3 regions of the Glutamicibacter sp. NPDC087583 genome follow, and region 1 is predicted to be linked to each of the others. Evidence: riboswitches for the same ligand, from Rfam matches in the RefSeq annotation. Region 1 holds a riboswitch; each other region holds the start of a gene.
What was found. Region 1 has a riboswitch for S-adenosylmethionine ahead of ACIOU9_RS15665 (ABC transporter ATP-binding protein). Riboswitches for the same ligand answer to the same signal wherever they lie in the genome.
Positions count from the first base shown of each region.

Region 1 (6,969 bases):
CGCTGAACATTCTGGGCGAGTTCGATTTGCCAGCTATGGAAGCACCCGATGCCTTGCATCATTATTTCGAGGCAACTGCGCTCGCCTACGCTGATCGCGGCAAGTACGTCGGCGACCCCGCTTTCACCAACGTCCCGACCCAGACGCTGACGGACAAATTATTCGGTACGGATCGTGCTTGCGCCATTGATCCGGAGCAGGCTGCAACGAAGCCGGTCGCTCCGGGCGACCTTGAAAACTATGATGGCCAATGCCCCGCTGCCACCAGCGAACCGGTAGAAGAGCAGGATACGGAAAACATCTCCACCACCCATTTGTCGGTCGTGGATCGTTGGGGCAATGCCGTTTCCTACACTTTGACCATCGAACAGACCGGTGGCTCGGGCATGGTGGTTCCCGATCGCGGATTCTTGCTGAACAACGAGCTGACCGATTTCTCCACGGTGTACGACCCGCAGGATCCGAACCGCATTGAACCTGGCAAGCGCCCACGTTCCTCGATGGCTCCAACCATTGTCTTGCAGGACGGCGATCCGGTGCTGGCCATCGGTTCCCCCGGCGGTTCAACCATCATCACCACGGTTCTGCAGACCCTGGTGAACCGCATCGACCTGGGCATGAGCATCAGCGAAGCCATCGCCGCTCCGCGTGCTTCCCAGCGCAATACGGCCGCTGTCACCGCGGAACCGGAGTTTATCGAAGCCCACGGTTCCGCGCTCGAAGCCTTCGGCCACAAGCTCACGCCAGCTGGCGATTCCTTCACTCCGCAGGCGGAAATCGGAGCGGTTGAAGCGGTGGAAATCGCTGCCGATGGCACGCTCACCGCAGCGGCCGAGCCCACGAGGCGCGGCGGCGGTTCAGCCATGGTGCTGAAGCCAACCGAATAGGCCCGCAGGCAGATGGCGGCCCCGGCGACTTCTTCCGAAGTTGCCGGGGCCGCCATTTGCTGCGCTATCAGGCTATGCGCCTAGGCCTGCGCAGCCATCCGGTTGGCGATCTTGTACTGGGCTGCGCGGTGGGTGTCCTTCACGCGGTCTCCCTCGCCGAACATCTTGTGGCGCAGCGAGCCCTCGGTGTATTCGGTCTTGTAGACCCCGCGCGCCTGCAGCTCGGGAACCACGTACTCGACGATGTCCTCGAAGGTGCCCGGTGTGACGGCATAGGCGAGGTTGAAGCCGTCCACGTCGGTGTACTCCACCCAGTCGATGAGCTTCTCGGCTACCTCGGCGCCGGAACCGACGGAGACCGGGCCGAATCCGCCCACGCCGATCCATTCGGCCAGCTGGCGGATGGTCCACGGCTTGCCGGTATCGCCGCTGGCCTTCTTGAAGGTTTCCACCGAGGACTGGATGGCGTTGGACTTCACGTCGTCGCCGATGACATCGTCGGGGCCGTAGACGGACATGTCGATGCCGGTCCAGCCCGACAGCAGTGCGAGCGATCCCTCGATATCCACGTAGGAGCTGTAGTCCTGGAACTTCGCCTGGGCAAGTTCGGTGGTTTCGGCGGTAATGATGGTCTGCATGGCGAAGACCTTGATGTCGTAGCGGCCACGCCCGGCGGCCTCGGCAGCGTCACGGATCTTGCTGACCGCTTCCTTCAGCAGGTCGCGGGTGGGGCAATTGACGAAGATCGCTTCGGCGTTCGACGCGGCGAACTCGGTGCCGCGCTTGGAGGCGCCGGCCTGGTAGATCACCGGGGTGCGCTGGGTGGACGGCTCGGTGATGGCGATGCCCGGAACCTTGAAGTACTTGCCTTCGTGCTCGATCGGGTGCACCTTGGCCGGGTCGGTGTAGACGCCGGTGGCCTTGTTGTTCTGCACCGCGTCGTCTTCCCACGAGCCTTCGAGCAGCTTGTAGACCACCTCGAGGTACTCATCGGCGTGGTTGTAGCGCTCGTCGTGCTCCATCTGGTCTTCCTGGCCCATATTGCGGGCCGCCGATGGCAGGTAGCCGGTGACGACATTCCAGCCCACGCGGCCGTTGGTCAGGTGGTCCAGGGTGGCCAAGCGGCGGGCGAAAGCGTACGGGTGCTCATAGGCGGTACCTGCGGTGACGCCGAAGCCGAGGTTCTCGGTCACAGCGGCCATGGCGGAAACCAGCATCATCGGGTCGTTGACCGGCGCCTGCGCGCCGGAGCCCAGCGGGGTCACGTTGGTGCCCTTGTACACGTCGTAGGTGCCCAGCACGTCGGCAAGGAACAGCCCGTCGAACTTCCCCTTTTCCAGCACCTTGGCCAGGTGGGTCCAGTAGCCCAGGGTGTTGTAGGTCGAGGCCTTGTCCTGCGGATGGCGCCACAGGCCCGGCGACTGGTGCACCACGCAGTTCATGTCGAATGCGTTGAATAGGATCTCGCGCTTGTTCTCGCTCATGGCTTTGCCCCCATAGGTTGGTAATCGTGGAAAGTTGCTGGTGTGCGTCGCAGGCCCTCAGGCCCGCTGGGTCGAATCCTCGCCGGTGACGGACAGCCGTTGCGGCTGGACCCCATTGATCTCGTAGTCCCCGACGATGCGCGCCTTGTAGATCGCCGGGTTATGCGTGGCGATGGTGCGCGCATTGCGCCAGTGCCGGTCCAGGTTGCAGCCGCTTCTGGTGGAAGAGGCGCCCAGTGCGTCGAAGAGCTTGCTGGTCACGCCGATGGCCAGTGGCTGCACCACGGTTTGCGCGCGGTTGGCGGCCAGCTCGCATACTGCGTAGCGTTCCTCGTCGTTCAGTCCCGGATCGCCCAAGGCGGCTTCAACTTCAAGGACTGCGCCGATCACCACGGAGTCGGCAGCGAAGGACTCCGCGGAAACTTCGCCCACCAGCTGGAGGACCTGGGGTTCCTGGTATACCGGCACCCCGGTTCCAGTGGTGAAGATGCGGGTGCGCGCCTGCACCGCGTGACGCAGGTCGTTCAGTGCGGCGCGGGCGATGCCCGCCTGCACGGCCATGAGCACCAGCTGGAAGATCGCCGCTTCGGAGTCATTGGTCTGCTGCGGCATGAAGCAATCCACCGGGACCTGGTGGAATTCGGTGGTGCCGGTTCCGGTGAGGCCCTGGCCGAACCCATCCCAGTCGTCGAGGATCTTGACGCCGCTGCGCTGGGTGGAGACCACGGCGATCTGGCGGCCGGCGAGCTCCGGGTGGGCCACCGCAACGGTGGTCCAGTCGGCAAAAATGGTGCCGGTGCAGTAGTACTTTTCACCGTCGATCACCCAGCGTCCATCCAAGACGCTGGCCTTGGTGTTCAAGGTGCCCAGGGCGTTGCCACCGCGTTCGGTGTAGGCGTTGCCGATAATCTGCCCGGCAGCGATGCGAGCGACCCACTTCTTGCGCAGTTCTTCGTCGTCCAGCACCAAGACATTCTCAACGAATGCGATATGCGCGCGCCACAGCTGGCCTACGTGGGAGTCCGCCTCGGAAAGCTCGATGAGCAAGCGGAAGACATCCACCAGCCGTGCACCATAGCCCCCGTCGGCAACGGAAAGGCGCAACGCACCGAACCGCTCGCGATTCAGCAGGCCTACCTGCTCGAAAGGAAGCACGCGGTTCAAGTCGCGGTCCTTGGCGGTTGCAGCGATCTGCGCAAAAACGGGACGGAAGATTTCGGCCAGCCGGTCGTATTGCTCATCCGCACTTGGTCCGGGGGTGATTTTCAGCAATTGCCTAGTCGGCAACTGTTCTTCAAACTTGTCCAGGTCCATTGCGGTGGCCTGCGAAGGGTCACTGAGCTGGTTGAAGTCCAGTCCGAGGGCATTGTGCGATTCACCAATAGGCATCAGGGTTCTCAATTCTTTCCATCGGTCCTGGCGGTAGCACCGTCCCGCTATTGGGGTGGTTGCTGCGGCGTCGTGGAGCCAGATCTCTCAGCCGCTCTGGATGGGTCGTAATTCATTTGTAACGGTAATAAACCGGTGATTCCAACCCGCGAAGTCACATTTCGTCCCAGTGCCGGCAGTGCCCATCTTCAAATTTCACAGCCTATTCCGTGTCCTGCCGAAGATGAGTTGCAAAGTTTTGCTTAATGTCGAGCAAACCGGCCTGCAATAAAATAAATAACGAAATTTCTGGGCAATGTGACGTAGTTGTCGAAGATTTTTTCATATTACGCGAGATTTGCGTTCAAATCGTTCGACTCGTTGTAATGGACACGTAACCATCCCGAGCGGCCGAGAGATCTGGCTCGTTGACGCCGCAGCAACCACCTTTGGAGTTTTGCTCTGCAGGCCGGTGCTACCGCCAGGACCGATGGAGATGAACATGACTCTTTCCTTTGCAGCGCCCGAGGCAGCTCCCGTTGTCTCAGCTTCAAGCGCCCTGGACGTGCAGTTCAGCAACGTGTCGCGGACCTTCACCACCAAGATGGAAAACCGCACCGTCCTGGCCGATATCAACCTGCAAATTCCAGCAGGTCAAGTCGTGGCCATTCTTGGAGCCAGCGGTTGCGGAAAATCCACGCTGCTGCGTTCAGTATCGGGCTTGGACCACCCCACCACCGGCACCATCCGCACCGGCACCCGCGAGGTCACCGGCATCAACGAGTTATGCGCCGTTGCTTTCCAGGAGCCCCGGCTGCTGCCATGGCGCTCGGTTCGCCAGAACATTGCACTGGGCCTGGCACCGGAAACCGATAAGCGCTCCGGCAACGCGCTGATCGAGGAGTTGATCGAGCTGACCGGTCTGAGCCATGCAGCCAGCTTGCGCCCACGCGAGATCTCCGGAGGCATGGCGCAGCGGGTTTCGCTGGCTCGCGCGCTGGCTCGGCGCCCGGGTGTATTGCTTCTTGATGAACCCTTTGGCGCCCTCGATGCGCTGACACGCTTGAAGATGCAGGATCTGCTGCTCTCGATTCACGCATCGTTCCCCACCACCGTTCTCATGGTGACCCATGATGTGGACGAGGCGTTGACTCTGGCTGACCGCGTGATTGTTCTGGGGCGAGGCGCTGGGCATAGTGCAGCGGGCGTCATCGAAGATCTGTCCATCTCAGCTGGGCATCCACGCCGGCATACCGATGAAAAGTTCGTTGCAGATCGCCTGCACCTATTGCGCCTGCTCGGCGTCGACCCAACCAACCATTAGTCCCGGCCACGCCGTGGGTCCCGAACCATTCGTCCCCTTTGCCTTTTCACCTACACCGCTTGCACGCACAATTCTAGGATTCTCCATGCTTTTGAACCGTCTCACCCGCCGCACTGCATTGTCCGCCGCCGCCTTGATCGTTGGCGCAGTTGCCCTGACCGGCTGTGCTGGCGAAAACGCTACAGCCTCCTCGGATGGTCAGACCCTGTCCATCGACTTTGCCACTTACAACCCGCTGAGCCTGGTACTCAAGGAAAAGGGATGGTTGGAAGCAGCCGCCAAGGAGCAGGGCGTAAATGTCGAATGGATCCAGTCCGCAGGTTCCAACAAGGCCAATGAAGCTCTTCGCGCCGACGCAATCGATGTTGGTTCCACAGCCGGTTCCGCTGCGCTCCTGAACCGTTCTAACGGTGCACCCATCAAGACCATCGCACTGTATTCGCAGCCGGAATGGGCGGCCCTGGTAGTGGATAAGGACTCGAAAATCGAGTCCGTTGAAGATCTCGCTGGCAAGACCGTGGCCGCTACAAAGGGCACCGACCCATACTTCTTCCTGCTGCAGGCGCTGGAATCCGCGGGCTTGAGTGAAGCTGACATCAAGCTGCAGAACCTCCAGCATGCCGATGGACGTACCGCCCTGGCCAACGGCTCGGTTGATGCCTGGAGCGGTTTGGATCCGATCATGGCCGCTGCCGAAAAAGACGGCGCGCAACTGGTTTACCGGAACTTGGATTTCAACACCTACGGTGCGCTGAACGCTCGCGAAGACTTCATTGATCAGAGCCCCGAACTCGCCCAGCTCGTTGTCGATGCCTACGAAAAGGCTCGTGGCTGGGCAGCTGACAATCCCGAGGAAACCGCAGAAATCCTGGCCGACGTAGCAGGGCTCGAACCAGGAGTTGCTGCCACCGTCATTGAGGAACGCTCCAATCTGGACGTTCCGGCAGTTCCCGACGCCAAATTCACTGGAGTCCTGAGCAAGATTGCTCCCACGCTGGTCGCTAGCGGCGATGTCTCGGAGCAGGAATCCGTTGATGAAGCTCTGGAAACCCTCATCGATGACCAGTTTGCCGTCAAGGCAGACGCAACAAAGATCTCCGGAGAGTAACCAGCCATGAGTCCCACTAACGTGGCTGGAACCCGCGGAAGCCAAACACCTGCCAAGCAGAAGGCCAGCATGGCCGCAACGATCCTGCGTGCCCCGAAATGGCTGCTTGCGCTGGTCTTGCCGCTGACCACCCTGGCTGTGTGGCAATTTGTCACCGTTACCGGAATCGTTGCTCCGTGGACACTGCCAACTCCGGGTTCAGTGGTTTCTGCTGCCATTGAGCTCTTCCAGGATGGCGAACTCGGAAAGCACATCGGCATCTCCACTCAGCGTGTTCTTCTCGGTTTCGCCTTCGGATCATTGCTGGGCTTGGCGCTGGGTGCGCTTGTCGGGCTGTCCAAATTGGCAGATGCATTTCTGGGACTGAGCATCAGCGCCCTGCGTGCAGTCCCTTCCTTGGCTTGGGTTCCGCTGCTGGTGCTCTGGATGAAAATGGGTGAAGATTCCAAGGTCACACTCGTGATCATTGGTGCCTTCTTCCCGGTCTTTACCACCGTCGCCTTGGCGTTGCGCCATGTCGATGCCCACCTGGTCGAAGCAGCCCGCGCCTTCGGGTTGAAGGGATTGAAGCTGCTGCGCACCGTCCAGCTGCCCGCAGTGGTCCCTTCGATCTTCTCCGGACTGCGTTTGGCACTAGCCCAAGCTTGGCTCTTCCTGGTCGCAGCCGAACTCCTCGGCGCGTCAATGGGCCTTGGCTTCTTGCTCACCGACTCGCAGAACAACGGCCGATTGGACCGCCTAATCATGACCATCGTGCTGCTGGCCGTCTTTGGAAAGATCACCGATGCCCTGCTGTCG
Region 1 covers NZ_JBIUWY010000007.1:95,010-101,978, reverse strand. The annotation lists gene ggt (gamma-glutamyltransferase) at 1-887, shown strand, start outside; gene ACIOU9_RS15675 (LLM class flavin-dependent oxidoreductase) at 968-2,371, opposite strand; gene ACIOU9_RS15670 (acyl-CoA dehydrogenase) at 2,429-3,760, opposite strand; SAM riboswitch class I at 3,776-3,867, opposite strand; SAM riboswitch class I at 4,135-4,236, shown strand; gene ACIOU9_RS15665 (ABC transporter ATP-binding protein) at 4,242-5,063, shown strand; gene ACIOU9_RS15660 (aliphatic sulfonate ABC transporter substrate-binding protein) at 5,149-6,171, shown strand; gene ACIOU9_RS15655 (ABC transporter permease) at 6,241-6,969, shown strand, end outside.

Region 2 (6,969 bases), on a different contig from region 1:
CAGAACCGGCTGCGGTTGCTTGGCATGCGGTGTCGCGCGTCGGCGAAGTCGCCGGCAAGAAGGCGCTGGTTATTGGTGCTGGCCCGATCGGAGCTCTCGCTGTAGCAGTGCTTAAACGAGCCGGGGCCAGCGAAATTATCGCGGTAGACATGCACGCCAAGCCGCTGGAGATTGCCAAGCAGCTCGGTGCCACCTCCACCCTGCGCGCCGATGGCCAGGAAGCAATCGCCCAGGTGGGCGCGGACGTGGTCATCGAGGCCAGCGGCACCTACCGCGGATTGGCCTCCGCGGTGCGCGGTGCCGTGCGCGGCGGTCGAGTGGTCATGGTCGGGTTGCTGCCCTCAGGAGAACAACCCGCACTCATTTCGCTGGCTATTACCCGCGAGCTGGAACTGGTTGGTTCCTTCCGCTTCAACGACGAAATCGACCATGTGCTTGCTGCCCTGGCCGACGGTTCACTGCAGGTTTCCGAGGCGGTAACCCACGAGTTCCCGGTCGCCGATGCGCTTGAAGCCTTCGAAACGGCCAAGGATTCGGCTCGCTCCGGCAAAGTCCTGCTGAACTTCCTGGGGCAATAGTTGGCTTCAGCTAGAAGTGCACCGCGGCGGCCCCTGAAGTCGGGGGCCGCCGCGGTGCTTTTTAGTTCAGCGAACTCTAGTTGGTCTCTGCGATGCTTACCGCGGTTGTCACGGGCACCGGATTGGCGAAGAGGTCCAGCACCGGGCAGTGTGCATCCACTGCGCGGCGCAGTTCTTCATAGCGTTCAGCTGATTCCGGTCCGGCAATCCGGATGTCCAGATCCACCGACGAGAAGCCGGGGCGGATGGTCTGGTCGATGCCGAAGAGTCCGCGGACATCGAGGTGGCCATTGGCCTGGATCTTCACGTCGTCCACCTGGATGCCGAGGTTCTGCGCGTACAAGCGGTAGACCACAACCTGGCAGGAGATGAGCGCTCCGAGCGCGTATTCCACGGGGCTTGCGGCCAGGTCGCTGCCGCCCAGGGCAGCTGGCTCGTCGACCTGGAAGGTGTGCTTGCCGGAGACAATGTTGCTGGCTACCGAATCGAAGCCTTCGCCCTCGACGGTGAAAGTCAATTGGGCACTTTGCGGGGCAGCCGAAATTCGTTCGCCCCAGCCCTTGCCTGCTTCCTGCAGGCGCTGTGCGCGGTCTTCGGATACGGTTGGGGCAGATGCTGCATTAGTCATGGGGAATTGATCCCCTTTCTGGCGCAAGGGGCGCCATCGCTTACGCATCTTGGCGTTCAAGATGCGTCGAATCTTCACCTGGGGCACCCCGCACAATGACGCAGGAGGGTTGCCGTCCACTCAGCCAGGGCTCAAAGAGTGGAACTCGTGATTCAGTGATTAATTTCTATCGGTTGCAGGGCCCGCGGGTAAAGGGCAGAAGTAACTTTTCGTCACCGGGCATCTTGCTTTCCGGCTCGCTAAGATGGAATCTAGCTCTCGGGCGCCCACTGCACGAACAATGAACGGCGAGTATGGAATTCCAGCTGACACTTTCTGCGGCCCAGACCTTGGTGACCGAATCCGAATACAACCTGGGCCAATTCCTGTGTGATTCCGGAAAAGTGCAGATCGCCAACCGGGTAATGCGCCCGGGATCTACGCGCATCTCCGGTGTGGTGCTGCGCGAATCGGTGATGGCCCAATTGGAAATCACCGCGGGCAATATCAGCTTCACCAGCTTCTGCGGCAAGCATCCGGGGGTTCAGTCCTGTGAAGACGTCGCCGCCTTGCTCATTGAGGTCACCACCGAAGAAGACCAGGGCTTCTTCGTCTCCGACTCCGGGGTGGATCCCCACGCATGGAAACGCAATAGCAAGCCGCAGTGGGAACGCACCCTTGACCGTCTGCTTCCAGTCATTTCCGATGAGCCGCTGGTTGCCGAAGAACCGCTGGGATTGATCCTGAAAGTGGTCAGCGAACCGCGTTATGGCGGCGAGGACGCGCTGACCTTGCAGGCACGCCCGGCCCGCCAGGGCACCAAGAGCCCCTGGATCCAAACCGGGATCAGCTGGCGCAATGTCGCTTTTGATACGCGGTTCTCCAAGAAGCAGCGTCGTGCGGTCGTTGAACTGGACCGGTTGCGTGAACACGTTGAACAAGATACTTATCGCCATTCGTGGGATCCCAAGGAGTGGATCTCCTTGATGGATCTTCCAGGCCAGGACCTGCTGGATGCGTTCGAAGCCCTGCGTGAAGCTGGAGTGCAGATCGTCAACGGCGGTTCTACGGCCAAGGCCCCGGTGGAGTTCAGCGAGCAACCAGCCATGGCACACGTGGATGTGCGTCGCGGTGAACATGGCCTGAGCATGGAAGGGAAGCTGCGCGGGCCGAGCGAAGAGCACGTCTACCTCTTGCCCATAGGCACGCCGCCGACCTTGTTGGCTTACGCGTCCAGCCCCTTGCCGAAGGCCAGGGAAATCGGTTTGGCCCGGTTCGCTGAACCGGTCACGAAGGAACTGGCCACATTTATTGAATCCGGTGCGCAATCCATCCCGCAGGAAGGCGTTGAGCTTTTCGAGCGCCAGCACCTGGACCGATTGCGCCTGATGGCACCGTTGAAGAGCGAGGATGACAGCTACAGCATCCCTGTTCCAGCACGCCCCAGCCTCAAGCTGTCCCTGGAGAGCATCCGAACTCCGCTGACCGTGAGCTATTCCTGGGAGTACGCCTCCGCGGGCCCCCGCCAGTATGCCGTGGAAAAGGAAATTGCTGCTTCGGTGCAGGACAAGCTCGGCGCGCAGGCTTCCTTGGGGCAACTGACCTCTTCAGGAATCTTCCCGCCGAAGGAATTCAGCACCTCCGAATCCATCGATTTCTTGGTCTACGCATTGCCGCTCTTGGCAGAGCATCCCGATGTGGTCGTTGAAGAGCAGAACAGGCTGCCGAAGTACCGGATCAGCCACGCGCCGGCCGCTGTCAGTGTCGAAGCCGGCGAAAGCACGGGGGACTGGTTCGACTTGTCTGTGGAAGTGCTCCTGGACGAGACCAAGGTCCCGTTCCCACTGCTGCTGGAGGCCTTGACCAAGCAAGATGAGTATCTCGTCCTCGATGACCTTACGGTGATCCCGATTGATGGTGCAGATTTCACGCAGCTGCGCCAGCTGATATCAGAGGCCGGGGAGCTGGGCACGGTGCAGGGCGATACGATCCGCATCCATAAGTTGAGCATCGACTGGTGGCAAGAACTGGTGGATCTGGGCATTATCGAAGCCCAGCACAACCAGTGGCTGCAGACCATGAAGGCGCTGCAAAGCGGTGAAGAAATGCAGCCGGTCCAGCTAGCGGAAACGTTCAACGCTGAACTGCGCCCGTATCAGGGCCACGGCCTATCCTGGCTCAACTTCTTGCGTACCCATGATCTCGGCGGCGTCCTTGCCGACGATATGGGTCTGGGCAAGACCGTCCAGCTGCTGGCTTGCCTTGAACAAGCGCGCGTCGAGGATCCTGCCCAGAAATTCCTGGTGCTGGCTCCTACCTCGGTGGTGGGCAACTGGATCAATGAGGCGCAGCGATTTGCGCCGCAGATGAGAGTCACCGGCATCACTTCAACAGCTAGAATGAGCGGCCAAAGCATGGCGTCGCAGATCGGTGACGCCCAATTGGTAGTTACCAGCTACACGATCTTCCGCCTGGCCTATGAGGATTTTGAAGCCGCCGGATTCAACGTCATGATCATGGACGAGGCCCAGCAACTGAAGAACCATGCCTCCAAAGGCAACAAGCAGGCCCGGCAGCTGCCAGTGCCGTGCAAATTCGTGGTCACTGGCACACCCATGGAAAACAACCTGATGGAACTGTGGGCGTTGGTCTCACTGGCTGCACCAGGCCTGCTGGGCGGTGCGAAGTCCTTCAAGGACAACTACCAGAAACCCATTGCCGACGGAGACCAGGAGCGCCTGGAGCGCCTGAAGAGCCGACTGCGTCCGTTCGTGCTGCGCCGTACCAAGGAACAGGTCGTTCCAGAGTTGCCGGCGAAGACCGAGCAGGTGCTGGAAGTCGAACTGGAGCCGGGGCACCGCAAAGCCTATGACCGCCGCTTCCAGCGCGTGCGGCAAGAAGTCCTGGGCCTGGTTGACGACGTTGATTCGAATCACTTCCAGATTCTCCAATCGCTGACCTTGCTGCGCCAGCTGGCCTTGGATCCGTCCCTGGTAGGCGAGGGCGATGCCCCGAGCGCGAAGCTTGAAATGCTGCGCGAACTCATGGGGGACGCGGTTTCTGAAGGGCATAAGATTCTGGTCTTCAGCCAATTCACCAGTTTCTTGGCCAAGGCACGCGACGTCGCTGAAGAGCTGGGCATTGAGCACGGATACCTTGATGGGTCCACCACTGGCCCAAAGCGCAAGGAACTGATTGACGGTTTCAGCGAGGGAGATTTCCCGGTCTTCTTCATCTCGCTGAAGTCCGGCGGCTTCGGCATTAACCTCACTTCCGCCGACTACTGCATCTTGCTGGACCCATGGTGGAACCCGCAGGCCGAAGCCCAGGCTATTGACCGGGCCCACCGCATTGGGCAAACTCGTCCGGTCTATGTGTACCGCTTGGTGGCAAAGGACACCATCGAATCCAAGGTGCTCGCGCTGCAGGCCAAGAAGACGCAGCTGTTCAATGATGTCCTGGGAGAGACTGCCCAAGCCGCGCAGAGTGCGGCGTTAAGCGCCGATGATTTCCTGGCGCTGATGGAGTGAGCCTAAAAAGCTGAAGCCTTGGAAACCAGAAGGTCTCCAAGGCTTCAGCTGAAGATCGGGAACTAGAGAATCTGTTCAAAGCTGTCGTTGAGGCGGTGCAGGAGATCTCCAAAATTCTTCAGTTCGGAGGCTTCCCATTCCTTGAGCTGGCGGCGCAGTTCCTCACGCAGCGTGTTACCGCTGGAGCGCCATTTTTCCTTGGCGATTTCTGTTGCCGAGACCAGCTGGGCCCGGCCATCGGAAGGATCCTGGGTGCGGGTGACAAGTTCCAGAGACTCGAGGTGCTGCACGAGGCGGGAAATAGTCGCCTTGTCCAGACGCAGTTTTTCTGCGAGTGCTCCCTGTTGCTGGGCTTCATCACGGATGACCACTGCAAGCAAGCGGTACCCCGGATCCTGCAGGTCCGGGTGGATGATCTTGGCGCGACGGATCAGCATCTGGCGGGCGCGCAATAAGATGGCGGTGAATTCTTCTTCGACCGTCTGCATCAGTTCTTCTTCTTGCATACAAACCATTCTAAAGATTAATGGTCAATAAGTCTGATATTGGAAACCGCAGCCGTTCGAAGCCGAAGTGTTGAACGTACTGCGAATCCCCAGCTGAGCGTAATTAATGGCTTGGAAAAGACTGGCCAGGCAACGCCTGATGCCTGCAAAGCCGTACAGTTCCACTTCTCCGGCGCAGCTTAGGAACGACTTGCCAATTGCATTCGTGATTAGAGAAGCAATAGATTTCCGCCGCCGCTCAGAAGCAGAGCAAGAAAGCCATGGCCTCCGTTGCCGCTGGCGTTGGACCCAACGTGGTGCGGCGAATCTGTCCGCACTGTCCACGGGCCTCTTGGAGAGCATTGAGGGTCTTGCATGAATTAGATATCGGGATTCATGAAAATAAAGCTTGACGCTTCAACTAATGGTTGGTAGTTTTTAATCATGAATCAGCTATCCGATACCCCTCCCGTCTTGTTCCTTAGCCATGGCGCACCGCCACTGGCCGACGACCAGCGCTGGACCCAGGAGCTGGCTAGCTGGTCCGGCACTTTCGAGAAGCCGAAAGATATTCTGATGATCTCCGCGCACTGGGAAAATGCGCCGGTGACGCTGAGTGCTACCCAGCAGAAGAACGAATTGGTCTACGACTTCTGGGGCTTCGACCAGAAGTACTACGACGTTCGCTACGACGCGCCAATGGCGCCCGGGCTGGCCAATGAAGTCGAACGGCTGACCTCGGCCTATGGCCATCACGTGGAGCGCGACGAGACGCGTGGACTGGACCATGGCGCCTACGTGCCGCTGAAGGAAATGTTCCCGGATGCGGATGTACCGGTGGTGCAGATGTCCATGCCAACACTGGATCCTGCAGGACTCTTTGATCTGGGCAAGAGCTTGGCACCCTTGCGCGAGCGGGGAACCTTGATCGTTGGCTCCGGATTCACCACCCACAACTTGCGCTGGTTCAACCCAGCCGGCGGGCCGGATTCGGCGCCGCCATCGGCCTCCAGCGAGTTCGACCACTGGGCCGAGGAGGCAATGGCCCGCGGGGATGTGGACTCCATCCTCGACTTCCTGCACAAGGCCCCGGCGGCCCGCGAAGCGCACCCGCGCTCGGAGCATTGGGCTCCGCTGTACGTTGCGCTGGGTGCGGCATACGCCTCGGGTGGAATTGATGCCAAGACGGCAATTGACGGTTTCTGGTACGGCCTGTCCAAGCGCTCCTGGACCTTGAGCTAGGCGATATCCCTATCTTTCCCGCAGCAAGCGCGGCACCGATTGGTGCCGCGCTTGCGCAGGTAATAGTGGACTTTTCTGGTCGATCCTCTAGCTGGCGGCTACCGATGCATCATCAATGCGGAACAAGGTAGCCTGCGAGCTGTCTTCCACGCCCTTGAAACGCAAAGTAACGGTCTTACCGCGGAAGTTGTTCAGGTCAACGGCCTGCAGTTCGTAGGACGAGCCGGCATCCAAGTTCGACCAGGTGCCCATGTTGTAGGTTCCGTAGCCGTCCAGAACCTGTACGGTCAGCTTGTCGTACTGGCTATAGGCAGTAGTTTCATTGGTCAGCACATGCAGGTAGAACTCCAGCTGCGCATTGGTGGCATCTGCCGGGATGGCGACCTTCTGGTCCAGGGTGTAGGTGTTGGAATTGCCCCAACCATTGAGCCCAGCTAATCCGCTGCCGGAGCGGGCTGCCGAGCCGGACTCGAAGGTGTCGGCGCGGTTGGCGGTCCAGTAATCCGCCCCGTTCTCGAAACCTGCAT
Region 2 covers NZ_JBIUWY010000003.1:406,435-413,403, forward strand. The annotation lists gene ACIOU9_RS10995 (L-idonate 5-dehydrogenase) at 1-578, shown strand, start outside; gene ACIOU9_RS11000 (OsmC family protein) at 655-1,206, opposite strand; SAM riboswitch class IV at 1,238-1,359, opposite strand; gene ACIOU9_RS11005 (DEAD/DEAH box helicase) at 1,500-4,715, shown strand; gene ACIOU9_RS11010 (MarR family winged helix-turn-helix transcriptional regulator) at 4,778-5,221, opposite strand; gene ACIOU9_RS11015 (dioxygenase) at 5,645-6,442, shown strand; gene ACIOU9_RS11020 (S8 family peptidase) at 6,530-6,969, opposite strand, start outside.
Region 2: linked by a shared signal. The riboswitch ahead of ACIOU9_RS11000 (OsmC family protein) and the one ahead of ACIOU9_RS15665 (ABC transporter ATP-binding protein) in region 1 are both predicted to bind S-adenosylmethionine.

Region 3 (6,969 bases), on a different contig from region 1:
CGCTGGGGCTGGCCTCGGACGGGGACCACTGCGCAATCGGATCGGTGTACGACGGATTTCCGCCGCTTTTTCCCTCGGCTTCGGGCCAGCCGTAGTTTCCCCCGGCTTCGATGATGTTCAGCTCGTCGAAGGTGTTCTGCCCGAACTCGCTGGCGAACATGGTGCCATCAGCACCCCACGCCAAGCCCTGCACATTGCGGTGCCCGTAGCTGTAGACGAGGGAATTCTCGAACGGGTTGTCGTCCGGGACGCTGCCGTCAGGTGCCATGCGCAGGATCTTTCCGCCCAGCTGCTGCAGGTCCTGGGCTTGCTGGGGATTGCCCGCATCGCCCACGGTGGCATAGAGCATCCCGTCCTGACCGATGGCCAACCGCCCGCCGTTGTGGATGCTGGCCGAGGGCAACCCGTCAATCAAGGTGCGCGGGGCCGACAGTGAAAGATTCCCGGCGCTGCCTTGCAACGTGAACCGCTGGATGCGGTTGCCGAATTCCGCGGTGGAATACGCATAGAGCCGGTCCGGTGCGAGGAAGGCCAGGCCCAGCAATCCGCCTTCTCCCGTCGCTACGAGATCGTCGATCCGAGCCACTTCGCGGCCTGGTCCGGATCCTGGAATCTCCACGATCCGCCCAGAATTACGTTCGCTGACCAGCAGGCTGTCTTGGGCGTAAACCATGGACCATGGGGCGTCCAAGCCGGTGGCCAGGGGAGTTGGAACAGTTTGCGATTCGGTAGCTGGAGCTGAAGGCGGGGTTGGCGCGGAGCATCCGGCGAGGAACACTGCGCCGAGCACTAGGCAGGTACCCAGAATGCGCTTCATCGAGCTGCTATCCATGCGCTGGTTGATGGCGCGTCGGGCGATAAGTCAGTTCCTGGATCCGTCCGTCCAGCAGCTTGGACTCGACAAGTTCCAGATCGTAGTCATCGACCCCGCCAAGTACCGGGGCAGAACCGCTATGCCCGGTCAGTACCGGGAAGATGGTCACCTGGATGAAGTCCACAAGACCTGCCGCCAGCAGGGAATGGTTCATCGCCAAGCAGCCGTGGGAGCGCAGCGGCACATCTGAAGCTTCCTTGAGCTGTGCGACGACTTCCAGTGCATCAGCTCGCTCCAGCGTGGGGTTTGGCCAGGACAGCGGCTCTTCCAGGGTGGTGGAGATGACGGTGGCGGGCTTGTCGTGCAGGGCCACACCCCACGCGTCTTCAACCTCGGGATTCGCCTCGATTTCTGCCCAGAAGCGGCTGAAGAGACGGAAGGTGTTGGCTCCGAAAACCATGCGGCAAGCCGGAGTGTAGAGCGCGAGGCGGTGAGCTAACAGCTCTGGCCCCTGTTTTCCCCAGTAGCCGCCCCAATCGCCGGCGGCGCTGCCGAAGCCATCGAGGCTGCTGAACACATCGAAGGTATAGGTCGCACTCATGGCGAATCTCCTGGAGCTTGAGCGTTAGATGCCATCTACCGTACGCCCGTGCTCGCGGTGTGAAAACCAGCTAGGCCGGATTCTCAGGCAAATCCACATTCTGGGTGCGCAACTGGCCGCGGGATAGCTGCTTGCCGGTGGATTCATCGGTGATGATGACCTCCCAGAGCTGCTGGGTGCGCCCTTGGAGTAGCGCGGTGGCGATCACCTGGACCCGTGCTCCGGTGGAAGGGCGCAGGAAGTCGGTGGCGTTGTGCACGCCGACTGCGAATTGCCCGCGTTCGGCCACCGCGTAGCTGGCGCCCACCGATCCTGCGCTCTCGATGATCGAGGTGTACACGCCGCCATGGACTACGCCCCAGGGGGTGTGGTGGTTCTCGTCCAACTGCGCGTGGCCGCGTACTTCAGTGGCTGTGATTTCATCGAATTCCAGTCCGATGCTTTCGCTGAAACGGCTGGACTTGTTGGGAATCCGTGGTGCTGGGTTATCCAATTGGTGATCCTCGGGCTAGTTCGGTGTGCTGGCTTCTAGCGCCTGGGCGCGCAGGACATTCTTCTGCACCTTACCAGTGGAGGTGCGCGGCAGATCCTGCGGGAAGACGATGGTGCGCGGCACCTTGAAACCGGCCAGCTTTTCGCGGGCGAATTCAATCAGCGTTTGCGCGTCCAGGGAGGATCCGCTGGCGCGGATGACATATGCCACCGGACGCTCGCCCCATTTCTCGTCCGCTATGCCGATGACGGCCAGGTCCAGCACCTCAGGGTGCGAGGCCAGCGCCTGCTCCACCTCGATGGTGGAGATGTTCTCGCCGCCGGAAATGATGATGTCCTTGGCCCGGTCGCGCACCTGGATGTAGCCATCCGGGTGCATGACACCCAGATCGCCGGTGTGGAACCAGCCGCCATGGAAAGCTTGGGTAGTGGCCGCTTCATCGCGGTAGTAGCCGATCATGACGTTATTGCCGCGCAGCACGATTTCGCCCATGGTCTGTCCATCCGCCGGGACATCGTTCATGTTCTCGTCAACAATGCGTGCGGACTCGGCGGTAATCATGCCAACGCCTTGGCGGGCGAGCTTCGCGGCCCGGTCCGGGCCATCGAGGGCATCCCACTCATCCTGGTACTCGCACACCGTGTACGGTCCGTATACCTCGGTGAGGCCATATACATGGACTACCTCGATGCCCAGCTTCTGCAGCTTGGAGATGATTGCCGGGGACGGGGGAGCTCCTGCGGTGGTGATGCGCAGTGGCGCATCGAGCTGGTGGGCGCGGGTGGAGTCGGCGATGATGGAGCAGACGGTCGGAGCGCCGCACAAGTGGGTGGTTCCAAGATTCTCGATGGCATCCCAAACGGAATCTTCGCGCACGCCGCGCAGGCACAGGTGGGTTCCTCCCGCTGCGGTGACGGCCCATGGAGTGCACCAGCCGTTGCAGTGGAACATCGGCAGGGTCCACAAGTAGCGGGTCTTGGCCGTGAAGCCCTGGTGGTGCGCTTCGCCCAACGAGTTCAGGTAGCTGCCGCGGTGCGAGTAGAGCACGCCCTTCGGCTTGCCGGTGGTGCCCGACGTGTAATTGAGAGTGATCGGAGCCCGCTCATCGGCGATGGCGTAGGGAAGTCTTTCATCCGAGGCTTGTGCGATTAGCTCGTCCAAGGTGGCGTCCACGGGCACGTCCGGACGTTCTCCGGCGTACTGGTCATCGGTGATCTCGATGAGCGCCTCCAGCGTTGGGTTCTCGCGGCGCAGGGTCTTCGTGTTCTCCAACAGCTCTGTGTCGGCAAGCATCAGCTTGGCAGCAGAATGATCAATGATGTATTGCAGCTCGTGGGCCGAGAGTCGGGTGTTCAGGGCAACGAGGACTGCGCCTGACAGCGGTACGGCGTAATGCGCCATGAGCATTTCGGGAGTATTCGGTGCCAGCACGGCCACGCGGTCGCCCGGCTCAATGCGAGCCTTCAGCGCCTGGGCAAAGCGGTGCACCCGTGCTTCGAATTCTTCATAGGAGAAGATGCGAGTTCCATGGATGACGGCGGTCTTCTTCGGATAGGCCTCGACTGTGCGTTCCAAGAAACGCAGTGGGGTCAATTCTGAATGGTTGGCCTGAATCTCTACCATGGTGTGGCTATTCCTCAATCGTCATCGATGGTTACGGAGAACAATAAGCAGGAGTGTGACTCAATGCACTCCATGACCAATAGTGGCATGAACCTCAGCGTCATGCCGGGAAACCAAGTTTCATTACGGTGGGCGGTAGGGGATTCGCGCCAGGGCCCCGAGCCCAGGGGAGGCGTTAGTGTTCTGCCGAATCAAGGGCGGCGGAAGCCTGCTGCGATCATGGGGGCCGAGGGGTTCAAGAAGCGCGGCGCATAGCGAATAAAAGGCTGCCCAAGGACTTCTGGTGGGGCCCTGGATCGAATATTGCGTCGAATATTGCGATTTGCGAAGTGAAATGTTTGACGGCTGTTCGTCATGAGCCATATCGTTTTAAACAGAATCAAGAGCATCAGCTATAAGCCCTGGCTTGCTGATCGGCAACCCTCTCAACGGTAGTGGGGTGCTCCAGGTGAGGATTCGGTTCCACGCAAAATGTGCTGGAACAAGTACCGCACACGGCGCGGAACTTCAGCCCAAGCGGCTTCGAGTAACGAGAAGCCAATGCTTGCAGGCTACTGCGCGGTGGGCAAGACCCAAAGGAATCGAGCCATGTCATTGAATCTTGAACTTGACCCGTTGACCCTGCGCAAGGTTTTCGCTCAGCATCCATCAGGGGTAGCCGCCCTCTGTGCAGAACTGGATGGCGTGAAGACGGGACTTGTCGCTTCATCGTTTACCGTGGGAGTTTCCCTCGAACCTGCACTGGTGATGTTCGCCGTGCAGAAGTCCTCGAACACTTGGCCAAAGCTGCGCGAAGCTGGCCGCATTGGCGTCTCGGTGCTGAGCGAACGCAATGATGGTGTCTGCGCTCAGATTGCCTCGAAAAATGGCGACCGGTTCCGCGGAATCGATACCTATTCCTCGGATCAGGGCGCGCTCTTCGTCAACGACTCAACGTTGTGGTTGGAGACTTCGATCTACAACGAGGTCGAAGCGGGGGATCACTGGGTAGTCCTGATGGAAGTCCACGGGCACCGCACCTCCGAGCACTCGCCACAGATCTTCCATGATTCGCGGTTCCATTCGCTGCCGATTCCTGAGCTCGTATAAGCGCTTCGCATCTTCCAAAGCTCCGGCCAGATCAAAACATCGATCTGGCCGGAGCTTTTTGAATTCCGGTTAGGCGGGTTGAGCCGTTCCCCGCAGCCCTCGACACCGGCAATGCCCGTTCTCTCACGCCACCCAGAAGACGTGGCAAGATGGCTGGCAATCTCATGGCCTGCCTTCTTGGGCCAGCTGCCCCAGGCATTTGGCGATAACCTCGTCATCAAAGTATCTGTCGCGAGAAACCTTGAACTCGCCATATCCGCCACCCGTCTGGGCCGTCGAACAGAACCACGCAGATAGCTCATGGATCCTCGCTGCACGCTGGACCAGAGCGGCAGAGAATTGCCGGCAACCCTCGCATGGGGCTTCCGAGCCATGCAAAGGCTGCGCATCACAAATGAAACCGGCGCTTTATGGCGTCTTCACTGGCGCGCGTCGCGGACGCGAAGTGGCGAGAGTGCGCCGGCAGCCCAGTCGCTGATCCAGGTTCGCCCGCCGAGTCGTTGCACACATTAAGTTATCCACCGCCCCCGAACGCAGAAACCCTAGCCGATTGTGGACTACTGGAAGATCCGGCCTTGCTGGCGAATTTAATCCACGGTGACTTAGGGTTTTGTAAATTCACCAGTATCCACAAGGTTATCCACAAAACTGTGGACAAGACGTGGGCAAATGTGTACAAAGGCTGAAAAACCCCGGGAACTGGGCGATTAAGGGTGTTGATAACCTTGGGTCGGTTGGCGTGAGCTTCAATGAATTAAGTTTCTGTCCACAGGTGTGCGAATACAAACAACCAAGTCAACAGATATTAATGATACGTAGAGTGGGGTAATCCACAGAGTTCTCCCCAGACTGTGAACAGGGAAGTCCACAGGTAGAGGAGTGTTATCCACATATTCTGTGGATAATGAGGTTTACGCCTGTTAATAACAGCCCTAGTGTTGGGTTCGGGAGAGAAATATCCACAGGCGCCTGACATCCAAATGTCCGTATCGACTGACACGATGAAGCGTTGCCATGAGGCAAGGATAATTTTTCCCAGCGGGTCAATAGGGGATGGAAGTGTCTGCAATGAGTGCTGAGCCGGTTTACGAAGGACGAGATTCCGACGCAGGGCGCAAGCCGCCACAGGATATCGAGGCCGAGATGTCGGTCCTCGGTGGCATGATGCTCTCCAAGGACGCCATTGCTGACGTCGTTGAATCCATTCGCGGCACCGACTTCTACCGTCCCTCCCACGAATCGATTTACGAGGCGATTGTCGACCTCTACGGTCGTGGCGAACCAGCCGATGCGGTCACCGTAGCCGACTTGCTGACCAAGCGCGGCGAAATCTCGCGCATTGGTGGCGCCGCCTACCTTCACAATCTCATCCAGCAGGTTCCAACTGCAGCCAACGCCGGGTACTACGCAGAAATTGTGCGCGAACGCGCCGTGCTGCGCCGATTGGTTGACGCTGGAACGCGTATTGTCCAGATGGGCTACTCGCCAGATGGTGAAGTTGACGCAATCGTCAACGAAGCCCAGGCAGAGGTCTACAAGGTGGCCGAGAACCGCAGCAGTGAAGACTACGTGCGACTTTCGGACATCATCGAAGACACCGTTGATGAAATCGAGAACGCGGCCAACGCGGGCGATGGCATTACCGGTGTGCCCACCGGATTCTATGAATTCGACGAGCTGACCCAGGGCCTGAAGGGCGGCCAGATGATCATCATCGCCGCCCGTCCTGCGGTGGGCAAGTCAACCTTCGCGCTGGACTTCGCCCGTTCTGCTGCCATCAAGCACAATATGGCCACCGTGTTCTTCTCCTTGGAAATGGGCCGCAATGAAATTGCGATGCGCCTGCTCTCGGCCGAAGCATCCATCCAGCTCCAGGATCTGCGCAAGGGCTCGGTGGAAGACGCACAGTGGACCAAGATCGCCACGACCATGGGCCGGCTGAACGAAGCCCCGTTGTTCATTGATGATTCGCCGAACATGTCCATGATGGAAATCCGTGCCAAGTGCCGTCGCCTCAAGCAGCGCAATGAGCTGCGCATGATCATCCTGGACTACCTGCAGCTGATGAGCTCGGGCAAGCGTGTGGAATCGCGCCAGCAGGAAGTTTCCGAGTTCTCGCGTAACCTCAAGCTGCTCGCCAAGGAACTCGACGTTCCGTTGATTGCGCTGTCGCAGCTGAACCGTGGTTCCGAGCAGCGTACCGACAAGAAGCCAATGGTTTCGGACCTGCGCGAATCGGGCTCGATTGAGCAGGACGCCGACATGGTGATTTTGCTGCACCGTGATGACGTCTACGACAAGGAAAACCGTCCGGGCGAAGCTGACGTGATTATCGCAAAGCACCGTGCC
Region 3 covers NZ_JBIUWY010000004.1:131,220-138,188, forward strand. The annotation lists gene ACIOU9_RS12115 (PQQ-dependent sugar dehydrogenase) at 1-817, opposite strand, end outside; gene ACIOU9_RS12120 (dihydrofolate reductase family protein) at 825-1,415, opposite strand; gene ACIOU9_RS12125 (PaaI family thioesterase) at 1,486-1,908, opposite strand; gene ACIOU9_RS12130 (long-chain-fatty-acid--CoA ligase) at 1,924-3,531, opposite strand; SAM riboswitch class IV at 3,909-4,025, shown strand; gene ACIOU9_RS12135 (flavin reductase family protein) at 4,120-4,620, shown strand; gene dnaB (replicative DNA helicase) at 5,689-6,969, shown strand, end outside.
Region 3: linked by a shared signal. The riboswitch ahead of ACIOU9_RS12135 (flavin reductase family protein) and the one ahead of ACIOU9_RS15665 (ABC transporter ATP-binding protein) in region 1 are both predicted to bind S-adenosylmethionine.